2 linked regions of the Paracoccus pantotrophus genome follow. Each later gene encodes a partner of the first gene's protein in a complex. Links are inferred from orthologs where the notes say so. Each region holds a gene or a part of one and is shown in the gene's direction. Other genes may lie near its edges.

Evidence for each region.
Region 2: the proteins of dapF (region 1) and ESD82_RS11710 are in contact, whole or in part, in a solved structure (PDB 5YGU), measured with the Escherichia coli proteins. The link is inferred for Paracoccus pantotrophus from one-to-one orthologs.

Annotation. Positions count from the first base shown.
Region 1 is NZ_CP044426.1:1,889,470-1,896,793, reverse strand. Bases 182-3,065 are described here. They hold dapF (diaminopimelate epimerase), read left to right. Parts: upstream 182-1,151; coding sequence 1,152-1,979; downstream 1,980-3,065. Other genes in these bases: mtaB (tRNA (N(6)-L-threonylcarbamoyladenosine(37)-C(2))-methylthiotransferase MtaB), read left to right, coding at 1,985-3,065. Also shown: more of mtaB, read left to right, coding at 3,066-3,238; ESD82_RS19815 (histone deacetylase family protein), read left to right, coding at 3,465-4,382; ESD82_RS19810 (exodeoxyribonuclease VII small subunit), read left to right, coding at 4,379-4,621; ESD82_RS19805 (polyprenyl synthetase family protein), read left to right, coding at 4,621-5,484; dxs (1-deoxy-D-xylulose-5-phosphate synthase), read left to right, coding at 5,510-7,324. UniProt on the Escherichia coli protein: Involved in the succinylase branch of the L-lysine biosynthesis and in the biosynthesis of the pentapeptide incorporated in the peptidoglycan moiety. Catalyzes the stereoinversion of LL-2,6-diaminopimelate (L,L-DAP) to meso-diaminopimelate (meso-DAP).
Region 2 is NZ_CP044426.1:254,586-262,025, reverse strand. What follows is about bases 3,083-6,082. They hold ESD82_RS11710 (RNA pyrophosphohydrolase), read left to right. Parts: upstream 3,083-4,336; coding sequence 4,337-4,828; downstream 4,829-6,082. Other genes in these bases: ESD82_RS11705 (lytic murein transglycosylase), read right to left, coding at 4,921-6,082; ESD82_RS11715 (S41 family peptidase), read left to right, coding at 3,083-4,340. Also shown: gpmI (2,3-bisphosphoglycerate-independent phosphoglycerate mutase), read left to right, coding at 173-1,696; ESD82_RS11720 (murein hydrolase activator EnvC family protein), read left to right, coding at 1,693-2,928; more of ESD82_RS11715, read left to right, coding at 2,925-3,082; more of ESD82_RS11705, read right to left, coding at 6,083-6,174; ESD82_RS11700 (hypothetical protein), read right to left, coding at 6,260-6,574; ESD82_RS11695 (YbaK/EbsC family protein), read left to right, coding at 6,631-7,101; ESD82_RS11690 (GlsB/YeaQ/YmgE family stress response membrane protein), read right to left, coding at 7,138-7,389. UniProt on the Escherichia coli protein: Master regulator of 5'-end-dependent mRNA decay.

The DNA of each region.
Region 1 (7,324 bases):
CACCCGCAGGCAAGAATCGACGATCTGCTGCCTTGGAACTTCAAGCCAGCAAGCTAAAAGTGTGTGGGGCGTAGCCGCCGCTTACTTTCCTCCTCGACCGGCATCGCTTTCGATGCCGATTGCCTGCCAGCCCAACTTCTTCGCCGCAATGAGCGTGGTGCTGGAGCCGGCCAACGGGTCTCGGATGGAAACCGGTACGATAGTGCCTCGTGATGAGTCGAACGGTAGCTTCCGGAAAGCCGCACTGCGGCACTGGGGCGATCCCGACCGGCGACCATGGGCCAGTCGACAGATTTCCAACCGGCCAGCTTCCGGACTACAGGTCTATCCCCTCTGACAGTGTCAACGCATTGTCAAAGTCGACGCCGAGGTATCGAACTGTACTGTCCATTTTGGTGTGGCCCTTCAGAAGCTGAATGGCAAAATGATCTGCACATTACTGGACCGATTGTGTCCATCGTGCTGACCGGCAAGCGCCGCTCACGCCGTGTCGCCGAATATGTGGCATCTGAACTCGATTCGACTGTCGATGAGCTCTGGCCCGGCGTCTATTCGAATGGGGAGGACCGAGCGTGACCTGACTTCCCATTAAAACAACGGAACTTTCGAGGTGGCCATCGCCGCTCGGAAAAGAAAACGGGGCTAGACGTTTGCACCGCCGAACCCCGTCACGGATCTCAGAAAGACCCAGTACTGCTTTCTGAATCCTTCTTTTTCCTGAAAACGTCAACCCTCTGCGGGTGATCCGCAGCGAGTGTCGACTCGTTGCCCTTTGTGACGTCGGGGCGAGATAGCTTGCTGCACCTCGGTTGAACGGCTACCTCAGACTGGTGCTGCGAAGGCTCTGCCACGTTTGCCGCAGCCGACTGCCGCACCGAACTATAAGATTCCGCTGCGATGGACAGAAGATCTGTCAAAAATGGACAAAAAGCTGTCACAAATGGACAACTCGCATGTCACCTGACACAGGAAGTTCAGTGGTGAGCCCGACAGGATTCGAACCTGTGACCCACTGATTAAAAGTCAGTTGCTCTACCAACTGAGCTACGGGCCCATCGCACGGGGGGCTAACTACGGTCGGCGGCTGACAGGGTCAAGCGGAAAAATCACCGCCTCTGGCAGAATCTTTCCGGCAGGAGTATGTCACCGCCATGGAACACCAGCAAAACCCCGGCCAGAGCGTCCCTCTGCCCTTCATGAAGATGCACGGGCTCGGCAACGACTTCGTGGTGATCGACAGCCGCCGCTCCGGCGCGCTGCCCGATGCCGCGACCGTGGCCGCGATCGCGGACCGCCATCGCGGTGTCGGTTTCGACCAGATGGCCGTCATCCTGCCCGGCGAGAATGCCGATGCGCGGCTGGTGTTCTTCAACGCCGACGGCTCGGTCTCGGCCGCCTGCGGCAATGCCACGCGCTGCGTCGCGCGCTTCCTGATGGACGAATCGGGCGCCTCGGCCCTGCGGCTCGCCACCGACCATGCGGTGCTTGCGGCCGAGGATGCCGGGGACCGGCTGACGCGGGTCAACATGGGCGCGCCGGTGCTGGGCTGGGCCGGGATCCCGCTGGCCGAGGATGTCGATACGCTGCACCTGCCGATTCCAGGCGATCCGGTGGCGACGGGGATGGGCAATCCGCACATGACCTTCTTCGTGCCCGATGTGGCGGCGGTGGACCTGGAACGCTTCGGGCCCGCGCATGAGCATCATCCGCTTTATCCGCAGCGGACCAATGTCGAGCTGGTGCAGGTCGTCTCGCCGGACGAGATCGTGCTGCGCATCTGGGAACGCGGCACCGGCATCACCCTGGCCTCGGGGTCGTGCTCATGCGCGGCGGTGGTGGCGGCGGCGCGGCGCGGGCTGACCGGGCGGCGGGTCAAGGTCAACGTGCCGGGCGGGCAGCTGGAGATCGACTGGCGTGAGGACGGGGTCTGGATGACCGGGCCGACGGCGCATGTCTTCGACGGGGTCTGGCGCGGATGAAGGATCTGAAGCCCCCGGTTTTCGCCACCCTCGGCTGCCGGCTGAACGCCTATGAGACCGAGGCCATGCGCGAGATGGCCGAGGCCGCCGGGCTGCAGGGCGCGGTGATCGTGAACACCTGTGCGGTGACGGCCGAGGCGGTGCGCAAGGCCCGGCAGGAGATCCGCCGGCTGGCGCGCGAGAACCCCGGCGCCCCGGTCATCGTCACCGGCTGCGCCGCCCAGACCGAGCCCGAGACCTTCGCCGCCATGGCCGAGGTCAGCCGCGTCATCGGCAACCACGAAAAGATGCAGCCGGCAACCTGGGCCGCGATGCAGGCCCCCGACCTGATCGGCGAGACCGAGCGGGTGCAGGTCGACGACATCATGTCGGTGCGCGAGACGGCGGGCCACCTGATCGACGGCTTCGGCCGGCATCGGGCCTATGTGCAGGTGCAGAACGGCTGCGATCATCGCTGCACCTTCTGCATCATTCCTTACGGCAGGGGCAATTCGCGCTCGGTGCCGGCGGGGGTGGTGGTGGACCAGATCAAGCGGCTGCGGGATCGCGGCTTCAACGAGGTGGTGCTGACCGGGGTGGACCTGACCTCGTGGGGCGCCGATCTGCCGGGGCAGCCGCGGCTGGGCGATCTGGTCATGCGTATCCTGCGGCTGGTGCCGGATCTGCCGCGGCTGCGCATCAGCTCGATCGATTCGATCGAGGCGGACGAAAACCTGATGCTGGCCATCGCCACCGAGCCGCGGCTGATGCCGCATCTGCACCTGTCGCTGCAGGCCGGCGACGACATGATCCTGAAGCGGATGAAGCGCCGCCACCTGCGCGACGACGCCATCCGTTTCTGCGAGGCGGCGCGCAAGCTGCGGCCCGGCATCGTCTTCGGCGCCGACATCATCGCCGGCTTCCCGACCGAGACCGAGGCGATGTTTGAAAACAGCCTGAAGCTGGTCGAGGATTGCGGGCTGACCTTCCTGCATGTGTTTCCCTATTCGGCGCGGAAGGGCACGCCGGCGGCGCGGATGCCGCGCGTGCCCGGCCCGGCGATCAGGGAGCGCGCGGCGCGGCTGCGGGCGGCGGGCGATGCGGCGCTGGCCCGGCATCTTGAGGCCGAGCTCGGCGCGCTGCGCATGGTGCTGACCGAGGGGCCGCGGCTGGGCCGGACGGAGCATTTCACCGAGGTCGCCTTCGACCGCGACATGCCCGAGGGCACGCTGGTGGAGCTGCGCATCGCCGGCCATGACGGGCAGCGGCTGAGGGCCTGAGGGCGGCCGTTTCAGCGTGGCCGCGGGGGCTGTCTGCCCCCCGTCCACCGGCCTGCGGCCGCCGGACTCCCCCCGAGGATATTTGACCAAGAAAGAAGCCGGGGCGGGGTGCCGCCATTGCGGGTGCGGGCCTGGCGGGCATTTGCCCTGTTCGGGGGCGGGATTTTCGGCAAGCTGCGGAACATTTCCTTGCCGGGCGGGGCGGCTGTCCATAATCCTTGGGCCGATGACCTTGCTTTATACGCATCCCTCGGGCTTTTCGCATGTGACGCCGCCCAGCCATCCCGAGCAGGTGGCCCGGCTGGATGCCGTGTTGGCCGCGCTGGAGGGGATGGACCTGGAGCGGCGCGAGGCGCCCGAGGCGGCGGAGAGGGACATCCTGCGCGCCCATCCGGCCGGGTACCTGGCGCTTTTGCGGCGGAAGCTGCCGGCCGAGGGCTGGAGCATGCTCGATTCGGACACTTATCTGGCGCCGGGCAGCCTGGAGGCGGCGCGCCATGCCGCCGGCGGGGCCTGCGCCGCCGTGGATGCGGTGCTGGCGGGCGAGGCGCCCAATGCCTTCGTCGCCATGCGCCCGCCGGGCCATCATGCCGAGCGCATGAAGGCCATGGGGTTCTGCATCCTGTCCTCGGTCGCCATCGCCGCCCTGCGGGCGCTGGACCATCACGGGCTGGACCGGGTGGCGGTGCTGGATTTCGACGTGCATCACGGCAACGGCACCCAGGACGTGCTGTGGGACGAGAAGCGGGCGTTCTTCGCCTCGACCCACCAGGTGCCGCTTTATCCCGGCACCGGCGCGGCCTCGGAGCGGGGTGCGCATGGCCAGATCGTCAACATGCCGCTGGCGCCGGGCAGCGGCGGGGACGAGGCGCGCGCGGCCTGGCGGGCGATCTGCGACCGGGTCGCGGCCTGGCGGCCGCAGCTGGTGCTGGTCTCGGCCGGGTTCGACGCCCATGCCGACGACCCCCTTGCCGCGCTGATGTGGCGCGAGGCGGATTTCACCGCCATCACCCGGATGATCTGCGACACGGCGGCGGGGTGTTCGGCCCCGGTGGTATCGGCGCTGGAAGGCGGTTATGATCTGGCCGCTCTGGGCCGCTCGGCGCGCGCCCATGTCGATGTGCTGAGGGAGACTGCCGCGTGACCGGGACCGAGATCGAGAACATGTCCTTCGAGGAGGCGATGAAAGAGCTGGAGGCGACGGTCGGCCGTCTGGAGCATGGCGAGGCCACGCTGGAGGAATCGATCAAGCTCTACGAGCGCGGTGCGGCCCTGCGGGCGCATTGCGACAAGCGCCTGCGCGAGGCCGAGGAGCGGGTGGAAAAGATCACTTTGGCGGCCAACGGCCAGCCCGACGGGACCGTTCCGGCCGAGGGGCTGTGATGCGGGACCGCCTTGCCGAGGTGAAGGCGCAGGTCCAGGCCGCGCTGGACGAGGTCATGGCCGGCCTGCCCGAGGGCGAGCTGACCGATGCCATGCGCTATGCCTGCACCGGCGGCAAGCGCATCCGCGCCTTCCTGGTCATGGAATCGGCGCGGCTGTTCGGCTTGCCCGACGCAGCATCGCTGCCGGTCGCGGCGGCGGTCGAGGCGCTGCATGCCTATAGCCTGGTCCATGACGATCTGCCCTCGATGGACGACGACGACCTGCGCCGCGGCCTGCCCACCGTGCATGTGCAATGGTCCGAGGCCACCGCCATCCTGGCCGGCGACGCGCTGCAAAGCCTGGCTTTTGGCCTTTTGACCGAGCCGCTGGTCGGCCCGCCCGAGGCGCGGCTGGCGTTGGTGTGCGGCCTGTCCGATGCGGCGGGCGGGCGCGGCATGGTCTGGGGCCAGGCGCTGGACATCGCCGCCGAGACCGCCGCCGAGCCCTTGGACCTTGCCGCCATCACCCGGCTGCAGCAGGCCAAGACCGGGGCGCTGATCCAGTTCGCCGCCACCGCCGGCGCGGTCATGGCGGGCGAGGATCCCGGCCCGCTGGCGGAATATGCCCGCAACCTGGGCCTGGCCTTCCAGATCCAGGACGACATTCTCGACGTGACCGGCACCGAGGCCGAGACGGGCAAGCGCACCGGCAAGGACGGCGCCGCCAACAAGGCGACCTTCGTCTCGCTGCTGGGGCTGGAGGGCGCGCGGGACAAGGCGCGCGCGCTGGTCCGAGATGCCGAAGCCGCCCTTGATGCCTATGGCGAGGGCGCAGGAAACTTGCGGCAGCTCGCGCGTTTCGTTATCGAACGCGACGCCTGACAGCCCGCCCGGAGAGGGGCAAGCCATGACCGATGAAACTTCCCACCGCCCCGCGACGCCGATCCTGGACCGGGTTCACCTGCCGTCCGACCTCAAGGATCTGACCGATCGCGAGCTGCGGCAGCTTGCCGACGAGCTGCGGGCCGAGACGGTCAGCGCCGTTTCCGTCACCGGCGGCCATCTGGGCGCCGGGCTGGGCGTGGTCGAACTGACCGTGGCGCTGCACGCGGTCTTTGACGCACCGCGCGACAAGATCATCTGGGACGTGGGCCATCAATGCTATCCGCACAAGATCCTGACCGGGCGCCGCGACCGCATCCGCACCCTGCGGATGGAGGGCGGGCTTTCCGGTTTCACCAAGCGTTCGGAAAGTGCCTATGACCCGTTCGGCGCCGGGCACAGCTCGACCTCGATCAGCGCGGCGCTGGGCTTTGCCATGGCGCGCGAACTGGGCGGCGATCCGGGCGATGCCGTCGCGGTGATCGGCGACGGCGCGATGAGCGCGGGCATGGCCTTCGAGGCGCTGAACAATGCCGGCGACCTGGGCAAGCGGCTGTTCGTGGTCTTGAACGACAACGAGATGTCCATCGCGCCGCCCACCGGGGCGCTGTCGCGCTATCTGACCCGGCTTTACGCCGAGGGGCCGTTCCAGGATCTCAAGGCCGTCGCCAAGGGCGCGGTCGGCTTCCTGCCGCCCAGCCTGCAAGAGGGGGCGCGGCGGGCCAAGGAGATGCTCAAGGGCATGACCGTCGGCGGCACGCTGTTCGAGGAACTGGGGTTTTCCTATATCGGCCCGGTCGATGGCCACGACCTCGACCAGCTTCTGCCGCTTCTGCGCACGGTCAAGGCGCGGGCGACGGGGCCGGTGCTGCTGCATGTCGTGACCCGCAAGGGCAAGGGCTACGGCCCGGCCGAGCGCGCCGCCGACAAGGGCCATGCCACGGCGAAATTCGACGTTCACACCGGCGCGCAGGCCAAGGCGAAATCGAACGCACCCAGCTATACCTCGGTCTTTGCCCGTGCGCTGGTCGATCAGGCCAGCCGCGACGCCCGCATTGTCGCCGTCACCGCCGCCATGCCGGACGGCACCGGGCTGAATCTGTTCGCCGAGCGTTTTCCGCGCCGCTGCTTCGACGTGGGCATTGCCGAGCAGCATGCCGTGACCTTCTCGGCGGGGCTGGCGGCGGGGGGGATGAAGCCGTTCTGCGCGCTTTATTCGACCTTCCTGCAGCGCGGCTACGACCAGGTGGTGCATGACGTGGCGATCCAGCGCCTGCCGGTGCGCTTTGCCATCGACCGCGCCGGTCTGGTCGGTGCCGATGGCGCCACCCATGCCGGCGCCTATGACATCGCCTTCCTCGCGAACCTGCCCGGCATGGTGGTCATGGCCGCCGCGGATGAGGCGGAACTGGTCCATATGGTCGCCACCGCGGCGGCTCATGACGAAGGCCCCATCGCCTTCCGCTATCCGCGCGGCGAGGGCACCGGCGTCGAGATGCCCGAACGCGGCGAGGTGCTGGAAATCGGCAAGGGCCGGGTCGTGGCCGAGGGCAAGCGCGTCGCCATCCTGTCCTTCGGCACCCGGCTGGCCGAGGTCATGCGGGCGCGCGAGGCGCTGCTGGCGCGCGGGATCACGCCCACGGTGGTCGATGCCCGCTTTGCCAAGCCGCTGGACCGCAACCTGATCCTGCGCCTGGCCCGCACGCATGAGGCGCTGATCACCATCGAGGAGGGCGCGGTCGGCGGCTTCGGCAGCCTGGTCGCGCAGCTTCTGTCGGACGAGGGCGTCTTCGACGGCGGGCTGCGTTTCCGCCAGATGGTGTTGCCCGATACATTCATC
Region 2 (7,440 bases), 1.6 Mb from region 1 along the record:
ATTTGAAGAACGAAGAAGTCCTGGCCCGACTCCGGGCTTCTTCGTTCCATAAATACCCCTGCAACAGTACCGAAGGGGCGGGGCGCTTCACGAATCCGGCAAGATCCGCGGCGACCTTGCCCCGCGCGCCCCGCAGTCGTAGAAGCGTCGCGACCCGCGAAAGAGGTGCCGCATGACCCGTCCGAAACCCGTCGTCCTTTGCATCCTCGATGGCTGGGGCATTTCCTCGCGACCCGAGCAGAGCGCACCCGACCAGGCCAGGACGCCGCATTTCGACCGGCTGATGCGCGGCTGTCCGCATGGGACGCTGGTGACCTTCGGCCCCGATGTCGGCCTGCCCAGGGGACAGATGGGCAATTCCGAGGTCGGGCACACCAATATCGGCGCCGGCCGCGTCGTGGCCATGGACCTGGGCCAGATCGACCTGGCGATCGAGGACGGCAGCTTCTACGAGAATGCCGCGCTGGGTGAGTTCATCCGCAAGCTCAAGGCCAGCGGCGGCACCGCGCATCTGATGGGCGTCGTTTCGGACGGCGGCGTGCATGGCCATGTCCAGCATGTCATCGCCGCCGCCCGCGCCGTGGCCGACAAGGGCGTGCCGGTGGTGGTCCATGCCATCACCGATGGCCGCGACGTGCCGCCGGCATCGGCCGCGGGCTTCGTCACCGAGCTTCAGCGCGCCCTGCCCGAGGCCGCCCGCATCGGCACCGTCATCGGCCGTTATTACGCCATGGACCGCGACAACCGCTGGGAACGCGTCGCCCGGGCCTATGCCGCCATGGTCCGCGCCGAGGGATTGCCCGCCCCCGATGCCGCGCAGGCCGTGGCCGAGGCCTATGCCCGCGACGAAACCGACGAGTTCATCCAGCCCACGGTGATCGACGGCTATGCGGGCGCCGGGGACGGCGACGGCTTCTTCTGCCTCAATTTCCGCGCCGACCGGGCGCGCGAGATCCTGGCCGCCATCGGCCAGCCGGACTTCGCCGCCTTCGACACCGGCCGGCGGCCGCAATGGGCGGCGCTGCTGGGCATGGTCGACTATTCGGCCAGCCATGACGAATACATGCAGGCCGCCTATCCCAAGCGGCAGGTGGTGAACACGCTGGGCGCCTGGGTCGCGGCCAAGGGCCTGCGCCAGTTCCGCCTGGCCGAGACCGAGAAATATCCGCATGTCACCTTCTTCCTGAACGGCGGCAAGGAAACCCCCGAGCCGGGCGAGGACCGCTTCATGCCGGCCAGCCCCAAGGTCGCGACCTATGACCTGGCGCCCGAAATGGCCGCGCCCGAGGTCAGCGCCAAGCTCGTCGAGGCCATCGAGGCAGGCTACGATCTGATCGTGGTGAACTATGCCAATCCCGACATGGTCGGGCATACCGGCAGCCTGCCCGCCGCCATCCGCGCCTGCGAAGCGGTGGACAAGGGGCTGGGCATGATGCTGGCAGCCCTGGAAAAATCCGGCGGTGCCGCGGTGGTCATTGCCGATCACGGCAATTGCGAGACCACCATCGACCCCGAGACCGGCGGGCCGCATACCGCCCATACCACCAACCCGGTGCCGGTGATCGTCTTCGGCGGGCCCGAGGGCGCGACGCTGCGCAACGGCCGGCTGGCCGACGTGGCGCCGACGGTGCTGGACCTGATGGGCCTGGACCTGCCGCCCGAGATGACCGGCACCTCGCTGATCGAGCGGGCATGAAACCCAGGCTGCTGCTGCCCATTCTGCTGGCCTTCGGGCTCGGCTCGATAGCCCCGGCCCAGCCGGCGACGCCCGCGCAGGGCGATTCGCAACTGGACCTGGCCGCGCAGGAGGCGGCCGAGGCGGCCGACCTGCTGCGCGCCGCCGTGGGCCAGCTGGACGAGGCGCTGACCGAGGACGATCAGGTCGCCTCGCTGACCCGGATGATCCGCGCCTATGAGCAGGGCATGGCCGCGCTGCGCGAGGGTTTGCGCCGTGCCGGCATCCGCGAGCAGGAGATCCGCGCCGAGTTCGACGCCCGGCGCGAGCGGCTGGGCCGGGCGCTGGGGGTGATGACCTCGATGCAGAAATCGCCCGAGACCGTGCTGCTTCTGCATCCCTCGGGGCCGCAATCCTCGGCCCGCGCCGGGATGATCCTGTCCTCGGTCGCGCCGGGGCTGGAAGCCGAGGCCCGCGAGATGCAGCAGAAGCTGGAGGAGATCCGCGCCGTGCGCACGATCCAGCTGAACGCCGCGAACACGCTGGCGCAGGGGCTCGGGCAGGTGCAGGAGGCGCGGCGGCTGCTGGCCTCGGCGGTGACGGACCGCTCCAGCCTGCCGGTGCGCTTCGGCGAGGATCCCAGGGAACTGACCGCGCTGGTGGAATCGGCCGATACGCTGGACGCGCTTGCATCGGGCATCGCCGGGATGGAGCAGGACGTGGGCGCCCCCATGGCCGATTTCGAGGGCGCGCAGGGCAGCCTGCCCTTGCCGGTCCTGGGCCGGGTGCTGCACCGCTATGACGAGCCCGACGCCGCGGGGGTGCGCCGGCCCGGCATGGTCATCGCCACCGCACCCGCCGCGCTGGTCACGCTGCCCTGGCCTGCGACGATCCGCTATCGCGGTCCGCTGCTTGATTACGGCAATGTGATGATCGTTGAGCCCGCGCGCGGGTATCTGATGATATTCGCCGGTCTGGCGCAGGTCTTCGGCGAGACGGGCGACGTGCTGGCGGCGGGCGAGCCGGTGGGGCTGATGGGCGGGCAGGAACCGCCCGCGCAGGAGTTCGGCGCCGAATTCGTCGCCAATGCCGCCGCCGGAGGCGGTGCTGGACAGACCGAGACACTGTATGTTGAACTTCGCAAGGGCAAGGAAACACTAGACCCGGCAGAGTGGTTCGTGATGAATCCCATTGTCGGAGAGGCCGCGGACGGGACAGGCCGCAACGCAACCGGGCAGGACGGAACTGAATGAAACATTATCTTCTGGCAGGGGCGATCGGCACGCTTGCGGGCATCACCGTCGCCACCCAATTCGCCGGCCCGCTGGTCGCGCAGGAATCGGGCAGGAACGCCTCGGTCTATGAGCAGCTGGACCTGTTCGGCAACGTGTTCGAGCGGGTGCGCGCCGACTATGTCGAGCAGGTGGACGACAAGAAGCTGATCGAGGCGGCGATCAACGGCATGCTGACCTCGCTCGACCCGCACAGCTCGTTCCTGTCGGCCAAGGATTACGACGACATGCAGACCCAGACCCGCGGCAGCTTCGGCGGGCTGGGGATCGAGGTCGGGCAGGAGGACGGGCTGGTCAAGGTGATCTCGCCCATCGACGACACGCCGGCGGCCGAGGCCGGGGTCAGGGCCGGCGACTACATCACCCATGTGAACGGCGAATCGCTGATGGGCATGAACCTGGACGAAGCGGTCGAGAAGATGCGCGGCCCCGTCGGGTCCGAGATCAAGATCACCATCCTGCGCGAGGGCGAGAAGGAGCCCTTCGACCTGACCATCACCCGCGACACGATCAAGCTGACCGTGGTCAAGACCCGCATCGAGGGCCATGCCGTGGTGCTGCGCGTCACCACCTTCAACGACGAGACCTTCTCGACCCTGAAGACCGAGATGGACAAGGCGATCAAGGAAGCGGGCGGCATCGACAAGGTGACGGGTTTCGTTCTGGACCTGCGCAACAATCCGGGCGGGCTGCTGAACCAGGCCATCGAGGTCTCGGACGCCTTCCTCGACAAGGGCGAGATCGTCTCGACCCGCGGCCGCAAGCCCGAGGAAAGCGAGCGCTGGAACGCCAAGCCCGGCGACCTGGCGCAGGGCAAGCCCATGGTGACGCTGATCAACGGCGGCTCCGCCTCGGCCTCGGAGATCGTCACCGGCGCGCTGCAGGACCATCGCCGCGCCATCGTCGTGGGCACCAAAAGCTTCGGCAAGGGCTCGGTGCAGACGGTGATGCCAGTGACCTCGGACAGCGCCATCCGGCTGACCACGGCGCGCTATTACACACCCTCGGGCCGGTCGATCCAGTCGCTGGGCATCCAGCCCGACATCATCGTCGAACAGCCCGCGCCGAAACCGCAGGAGGAGGACGAGGCCGGCAAGCCGCGGACCGAATCGAAATTCCTGAACTCGGAAGCGGATCTGCGCGGGGCGCTGAACAACGATTCGATCAGCGACGAGGAACGCAAGCAGATCGAGGAAGAGGCCAAGCAGGTCGAGGCCACCGCCAAGCTGCGCGAGGAGGATTACCAGCTGGCCTATGCCGTGGATATCCTCAAGGGCCTGGCGGCGGTGGACTATCATGCCCAGGCCGTGCCCGATGCCGCAAAGCCCGCCGTCACCGGCGAGGATGCGGCCCAGGGGGCGCAGGCGGAATGAGCGCGGACCTGCTTGGTCCCTCGGGCCTGCCCTATCGCCCCTGTGCGGGCGTGGTGCTGATCAACCCGGCGGGGCTGGTCTTTGCCGGGCAGCGCATCGACAATCCCGGCCCGGCCTGGCAGATGCCGCAGGGCGGCATCGACCGGGGCGAGACCCCGCGCCAGGCGGCGCTGCGCGAGCTGGTCGAGGAAACCGGGGTGACCACCGACCTGGTCGATGTGCTGGCGGAAACGCCGGGCTGGGTGACCTATGACCTGCCGCCGGAACTGCTGGGCAAGGTCTGGAAGGGCAAATACGGCGGCCAGAAGCAGAAATGGTTCGCCATGCGCTTCCTGGGCGATGATTCGGCGGTACGGATCGCCACCGACCATCCCGAGTTCGACCGCTGGCAATGGATGCGGGCGGCGGATGTGGTGGACAGCATCGTGCCCTTCAAGCGCCAGGTCTATGCCCAAGTGCTGGGCGAGTTTCGCGACATCCTAGCCTGAATGGGCTCGCACCGCGCCTCATGGCACGGGCGGGATGGGTATTGGGGAAACGGTGAAATGCGCGCGGGCGGCCTTCGGAGCCGCCCTTTATCCTAGCCGCGCAGCATGGCCAGCAGGCGGGTATCGGCATAGCCGTCGGGCGTCACGCCGCGGGAACGCTGGAAGGCCTTGATCGCCTCGGTCGACTGGCTGCCGAGCTTGCCGTCCACCCCGCCGGTGTCGAAGCCGCGGGCCATCAGCAACCGCTGGATCTCGGCCTTTTCGCTGTTCGACAGCGTGCGGTCGCCGCGCGGCCAGCTGCCCTGGATGCCGCGGCGGCCGGCGATGGCCTCGCCCAGATAGGCCACGCCGAGGGCGTAGCTGTCCGAGGCATTGTATTTCAGGATGGCGCGGAAGTTTTCCGTGATCAGGAAGGCCGGGCCGCGGGCACCTGCCGGCGCCAGGATCGAGCCCGAGGGCACCGGCGCACCGCTGACCGTGCGCACCCCCATCGCCGCCCATTGGCTGCCGGAATGCTGCACCGACTTGCCGGCCTGGTTGAAGTCGAAGCCCGGCGGCAGGATCACCTCGGTCCCCCAGCTCTGGCCGGGGCGCCAGCCGTTCTGGCGCAGATAGCTGGCGGTCGAGGCCAGCGCGTCGGTCGGGTCGTCCGACCAGATGTCGCGGCGGCCGTCGCCGTTGAAATCGACCGCATGGCCGAGGAAGGACGAGGGCATGAACTGCGTATGCCCCATGGCCCCGGCCCAGCTGCCGACCATATGGGCGCTGTCCACGTCGCCCGACTGGATGATGCGCAGCGCCGCCACCAGCTCGCCGGCGAAAAATTCGCCGCGCCTTCCGTCATAGGCCAGCGTCGCCAAGGCCGGCACGATCCGGGTATTGCCGCGATTGGCGCCGAAGTTGGATTCCATGCCCCAGACCGCCAGCACGATCTCGCGCGGGACGCCGTAGCGCGCCTCAATGGCCGAAAGCGTGCCGGCATATTGCGCGGCCTTGGCGCGGCCGGTCGCGCCGCGCGTGCCGATGGCGCCGTCGAGGTATTCCCAGACCGGCTTGGTGAACTCGCTTTGCTTGCGGTCGAGCGCCACGATGCCGGGCTGGTAATGCGCCCCGGCCATGGCGCTGTCGAAGGTCGCGGGCGAGATGCCGGCCGCCAACGCGCGCGGGCGGAAGCTTTGCACCCAGTTGCGGAAGCCCGCCTCGGAGCCCTGCCCGCCGGCCGTGGGCAGCCCGCCGAAATGGCCGCCGCCGACGGCGCCCGGTCCCTGGTTCAGCGACACGCCGCAGCCTGCCAGGGCAAGGGTCAGCACGGCCATGGTCGCGATGCGCGAGATGCGTCTGGTCATTCTGCCTGTCCGTTCCGTATTCTTGTTCTGCCTGCTCTGCTTCGGGCCAGTCTAGCCCAGCCGGGCACGGCTGGATAGGGGCGGATCAGCCCTGCTCGTCCCAGAGCGGCTCCATCTGCGCCACGATCACCGCGTTCTCGGCCAGCGCGCGGTCCATCAGGGCGCGCTCCTCCTCGGGGATCTCGTGACCCTCGGCCAGGCGCTCGTCGATGCTGCCGTGGCCGGTGACTTCCAGCGGCGCAAGACCGGCCTGCTTGAGGATGGCGACCGTCTCGCGCACCGCCTCCTCCTCGGTCACGCCCGAAGCATAGCAGACCAGCGCCGCGCCGCTGGCCTCTGCGGGCAGGCCGTCATCCGCGGCGCGGCCGACCTGGACCAGAAGCGTATAGACCTGTTGCATGGCTTTCCCTTTGTCGCGATCTGCCGTCATATCGCCCGAAACGGATGGAGGAGACAATGAGCAAGAGCTTGCGCCGCGTGCAATCGGCGCTGGAGGCGGCCGGCCTTGCCGCCCGGATCCGCGAGACCGACGACAGCGCCCGCACCGCCCAGGGCGCCGCGGCGGCGGTCGGCTGCGCCGTGGACCAGATCGCCAAGTCGGTCATCTTTCGCGGCGAGGAAAGCGGTCATGTGGTGCTGTTCCTGACCGCCGGCGGCAATCGCGTCGATCCGGCCAAGGCGACCGGGGTGGCCGGGCAGCGCCTGGACAAGGCCGATGCCGAATTGATCCGGGCCGAGACCGGCTTTGCCATCGGCGGCGTCGCCCCGGTCGGGCATCTGCGCCGGATCGAGGCCTGGCTGGACCCGCGCCTGCTGGATTTCGACCTGGTCTGGGCGGCGGCGGGCACGCCGCGCCATGTCTTTGCCATCGCGCCCGCGGATCTGCTCCGCATTACCGGCGCGAAGGCGGCGGATTTCACCGCCTGAGATGGGAAGGGGGCGGGAATGACCCCGCCCCGATCGCTATCCGGCCACGGCGCGGTAAAGCCAGATCAGGATCACCGCGCCGATCAGCCCGGCCACGCCCTGCGCCAGCCAGCTGCCGGCCTGGGCGTTCAGCCCGACCAGGCCCAGAAGCGCATTGCCGACGATGGCGCCGACGATGCCCAGGATGACGTTGAGGATGATCCCCGTGTCCGCCTTCATGATGCTGCTGGCGATCCAGCCCGCAAGACCGCCGACGATGATCGCGGCCAGCCAACCCAAACCCTGCATGTGAAACTCCGCTTTCAGGATGCCTGTCAGGGTTGAACGCAGCGGCGGCGC